DNA from 2 places in the Paenibacillus xylanexedens genome. Region 1 is predicted to be linked to the other one. Evidence: riboswitches for the same ligand, from Rfam matches in the RefSeq annotation. Region 1 holds a riboswitch; the other holds the start of a gene.
The links. A riboswitch is a leader RNA that binds a small molecule or an ion and turns the genes downstream of it on or off. The one in region 1 is predicted to bind glycine.
Positions count from the first base shown of each region.

Region 2: linked by a shared signal. The riboswitch ahead of sdaAB (L-serine ammonia-lyase, iron-sulfur-dependent subunit beta) and the one ahead of gcvT (glycine cleavage system aminomethyltransferase GcvT) in region 1 are both predicted to bind glycine.

Region 1 is NZ_CP018620.1:6,153,914-6,156,374, reverse strand. Features, by position in the region: gene gcvT (glycine cleavage system aminomethyltransferase GcvT) at 1-928, opposite strand, end outside; glycine riboswitch at 1,145-1,245, opposite strand; glycine riboswitch at 1,249-1,371, opposite strand; gene gcvH (glycine cleavage system protein GcvH) at 1,715-2,107, shown strand.
Region 2 is NZ_CP018620.1:1,318,445-1,320,905, reverse strand. Features, by position in the region: gene sdaAA (L-serine ammonia-lyase, iron-sulfur-dependent, subunit alpha) at 1-709, opposite strand, end outside; gene sdaAB (L-serine ammonia-lyase, iron-sulfur-dependent subunit beta) at 699-1,388, opposite strand; glycine riboswitch at 1,501-1,636, opposite strand; glycine riboswitch at 1,641-1,765, opposite strand; gene BS614_RS05995 (hypothetical protein) at 1,906-2,461, opposite strand, start outside.

The DNA of each region.
Region 1 (2,461 bases):
GTACGCCTTCGGCGTAAATCGGATAGTGGGGGCGGGGAATACCGCGCTCCAACACTTCGATGCCGACCAGTTTGCGGGCGGGCCCGTCAGTTTTTTGCTGTAACAAGGCTTCGTGTCCGATAAAAGGTCCGGCATTCAGCTTCACAAACATACCTACGCCAGCTTCGAGTGGAGAGATAGTTGCCGACAATTCCTGTCCATACAGAGGGAGCTTTGCTTCAAAGCGCAGTGTATCCCGAGCACCGAGGCCTGTCGGTACAAGTCCGTGACCTTCACCGGCTTGCATTAACCCATTCCAGACCACAGCGGCCTGATCTGCAGGAACATATAGCTCAAAGCCATCTTCACCGGTATAACCGGTACGGGACAACAGTAATTTTACTCCACATACTTCAGCATCCTGCACAAAACGAAACGGTTCAATCGAGCTTACATCCGTATCTGTAACTTTCCCGATAATGTCTACAGCCAGTGGACCTTGCAAGGCGAGTAGCGCCGTCTGCTCAGAATCGTTGGTCATGCTTACGCCGGGGATCAAGTGCTCTTGCAGCCACGCCCAATCCTTGTCGATGTTGGAGGCGTTAACCACAAGCATATAATGCTGATCTTCCAGCTTATACACGAGCAGATCATCCACCACACCGCCATCAGGATAACACATCAGGGTGTACTGAGCTTGACCGGGAACCAGCGTTGTCACATCATTAGTCATCATTTGTTGCAAAAAAACTTCAGCCTGCTCACCCTGTACTGTGAATTCGCCCATATGGGATACATCAAACAGTCCAGCACGCTCACGCACCGCTTCATGTTCTTTCTGGATTCCGCTAAATTGCACCGGAAGCTCCCAGCCTCCAAAATCAATGCACCGTACGCCTTCGTATTGCTGATACAGTGGGAAGAGTGGTGTTCTAAGCAAATCGGACATCAAATCACCTCGTCATGGGCCGTCAACCGGCCGGATATACAATCGTGGATCAATGAACCAGGGTATTTTTAAATTTTTCAGCAGAGATTTTTAGTAGATAAGTATGGTAAGGCAGCTATGGCAGCGCTGATCTGAATCCTGTTTTTCGTTTTTTGGGAAAAAGGAAAAGGACAGGCCAAAGAATCGGCATGCCAAGTAGCACGCTGTATTCTAAGGCTCTGTCCCTTGTACCTGAGAGTTACCCCGCTGCCTTGTGCAGCAGGTTTCCCCTTGGGTGATCATAACGCCCGCTCAGGGCGAATAGATGCTCTCCAGAGTTGCGTCCCGTAAAAGTCCTTTTGCCTGAGAGATTCACCCCCGCTTATCGGTGGTTTACTCCTTCGGCGTTACCTCATGTACATCCCGAATCGGGTGTCACGGGTAATCTCTCCCTTTACATTCATCCGCGGGTATAACATAGTCCAATAAACACATTTACTCCTCTCATTAAAACGTGAATCCACTACCGATGTCAAGAACGATATCATATATAATGATTAAAAACCGAATATTTAATTTGTTTTTAATGTTATTGTTCGTATATTTAAAAAGACTGCGCTTACTATTCTAATATTCACCAGTATATGAAGAAAGAGTGTAATCCGGTTACAGGATTTAGAGGTGTTCAGCAAATAAATTGTGAGGTATCTTGACATTTGATTCATAAATATCATACGCTATGTTCTGGGAAAAAGGTTAAGGTCAAAGAACGCATGTACTCATTAATGAAAAGCGAGGCGGATATCGATGAGCGAATTGAAAAGTGATTTCCTGTACAGTGAAGAGCACGAATGGGTGCAAACCGTAGGGGAGGATACTGTACGTATTGGCATTACCGAGTTCGCGCAGCATCAGCTGGGTGACATTGTGTTTGTGGAATTGCCTGACCTTGAAACCAATGTAAAAGCAGAGGACAGCATTGGAACGATCGAATCGGTCAAAACGGTGTCGGACTTGTTTTCTCCAGTCACTGGTTCAATTATTGCAGTGAATGATTCATTGCAGGACTCCCCTGAACTTGTCAACAGCTCTCCATACGAGGAAGGCTGGATGATTGAAATCCGTGTTGATGGAGATCTGACAGCGGCATTGTCTACATTGATGAATGCAGACGCGTATCGTAAACATACGGAAGAATAGTATCAACGAACTTGTACTTATTAACATATATTTTATAACAAAATGAGATGTGCTTCATATTGTTTCGACCTGTGTGAGCCTGAGGCTTGCACAGGTTTTTTGTGCTTTCCGAGAATGGTTTCTAATGCGGATTGAAGCAGATTGTGGATGTGAATCGCCTGATTAGACCAAGCTATAGGTTAGAAATTGATTTTGGAAATGATAAAAGTCATAGGCAAGAAAAGCCTTGTGTACCAATGGGTTCAGCCATTATGCATCCATTAAAACGATTACATAACCTAATGTTGTCATCATTGTTCATGACGAAAGTACGCTTTCATTTCATTGAACAGGAGAGCATTCTCGCTTAGGATT
Region 2 (2,461 bases), 2.2 Mb from region 1:
CAGCCGCAGCCAGCGCCGTAACTGCACCCAGTCCATTACGGACGATGCACGGAATTTCAACGAGGCCTGCGACCGGATCGCAGATTAGGCCCAGTGTATTTTTTAACGCCAAACCAACGGCATGAACGACCTGTTCCGGTGTACCTCCACGCAGTTCAACCATGGCACCCGCAGCCATGCCGATCGCGGAACCCACTTCCGCCTGACAGCCACCTTCCGCACCGGAGATAAATGAATTGTTCGCGATAACATAACCAATCGCTCCTGCACAGAACAACCCGTTCACCAAATGTTCGTCCGTCCAGCCAAACCGCTCCTGTGAACTGATAAACACACCCGGGATAATGCCGCAGGAACCGGCTGTTGGTGTTGCCACGATCCGACCCATGGAGGCATTCACTTCAGATACACACAGGGCATACGCCATGGCAAGTGCGGAAGCATCTCCTGAACAAGTCTCACCTTTGCGAATGTACTCGGCCATTTTTTTGCCGTCTCCACCTGTTAATCCACTGCGTGATGTCGTATCTTCCGTTAACCCTTTGCGTACCGCTTCCTTCATCACCTGGTAATATTCAGACATCTGTTTCACAACATCCGCTTCCGGTGTATTGGTCTCCTGAACTTGCTCCTCGATCATCAGCTGAGCAATGGTTTTGGATTCTGCTGTACAGATCGTATTCAGTTCATGCAAATGTTTAAACCGCATCCGAATCAACTCCTCTCTTCAAATCTATGACACGAATGTCTAACACATGGTCCAGCTCCCTTAGACGCTTGAGCATATCAGGATTAGGCACACCGTCCATCTCCATCGCAGTCAGTGCTTCGCCATCACGGGCTTTCCGATCCACCTGCATATACCCGATGTTAACCCCGGATGAACTGATCGTGGACGTTACCGACGCAAGCACCCCTGCTTTGTCTGCATGTCGAAGAACGAGTGTCGGGAACTCACCACTAATCTGAACACGAAAATCATTCATCGAATGCACCGATACACTTCCACCACCAATGGATGCACCGATTAAGGAGCAGGCACGTTCTCCATGCCACAACTCAATTTTGACCGTATTCGGATGAGGAGCAGGCAGGCCACTTGTATAAAACTCAACCTCCATGCCCGCTTCCTCTGCGTATTGCTCTGCATCCGGGATACGCGGATCGTCTGTGACATAATCCAGCAGACCGCCGATCAGTGCCAGATCTGTTCCGTGCCCCTGATACGTATCTGCAAATGAACCGTACAGGGTCAGCCGGGCACGATCTGGCGTACATCCTAGCCACTGTCGAGCAATTCTCCCTAACCTTGCCGCTCCAGCTGTATGTGAACTTGAAGGCCCCGTCATCGACGGACCAATAATTGAAAACACATCTTTAAATCGCACCTTATAACCCTCCAATTGTATTCGTCATTTCCATCCAGAATCTGAGCCATATTGTTCCTTATTTACTGAATGATGACATCAAAAAAGGACAGAAGAAGGCCTCAGGCCCTCTCTCTGTCCTCGATACCTGAGAGTTTCACGATCAGCAGTGTCTCACGACAAGGCGCATTGCCTGCGATTACAGACAAGATCACCGGTCTGACTGATCATATACCCCTTGGGTGGCGCAGTTCGCGCACTCTCCAGAGTTGCGTCCAACGATGGTACATTTACCTGAGAGATTAACCACTGCGCCGGGTGCGCAGCAGCTTGCTCCTTCGGTGCCTGAACACTAGCCATTTTGCTTGGCTAACCCAGGTCTCTCCCGCTCGTTATCATCCGCTGTATTATCTTAATTTGATTCTTAATCGGAATGGTACATTTCTAAATTTTTGATCGTGTATACCCATAGAGTAATGTACAATATCATATATGTCAACAAAAGTAACGTGTAATTACCATAAGTCCGATGTCTATTTTAACTGAAGCGAATAGCATTCACATTTCTCACTTCCGCTGAGGCACTCGTGACGTTGCTAGTTGTCGTAAATTCAATACTTATCGTATATGCGTTAGTCGTTGTCGCAGGAGAAGTATCCACGTAAGTGTTAGAAGAAAGAAACCTCAACGTTCCCGCAGCATTCCCGGTCCTTGAGAGTTGCAATTGATTAATTAGAACTCCGTTACGCCTCAGGTTAATGTTATACGCAATACTCCAGTTAGACCCTACAACTACTGCTACTTGTGTACTATTATCGATTTTCACGCGTTGACCTGCCACCAAGGGTACATTGAGGGTCTGAATGATCGTTTCACCGGTCAACGGAAGAGGCAATGCCGTTGTCTGACTGTCAGCAAACAGAGAAGAATCCGCAGGAGCAGAAGCTGCTGTCGATCCGGTCGCTCCTGTAGCCCCTGTGGTTCCGGTCACTCCCGTTGCTCCGGTTACACCAGCCGTCCCAGCTGTTCCCGTCACGCCTGTCGCTCCTGTAGCCCCAGTAGCTCCGGTCACTCCCGTTGCTCCGGTTACACCA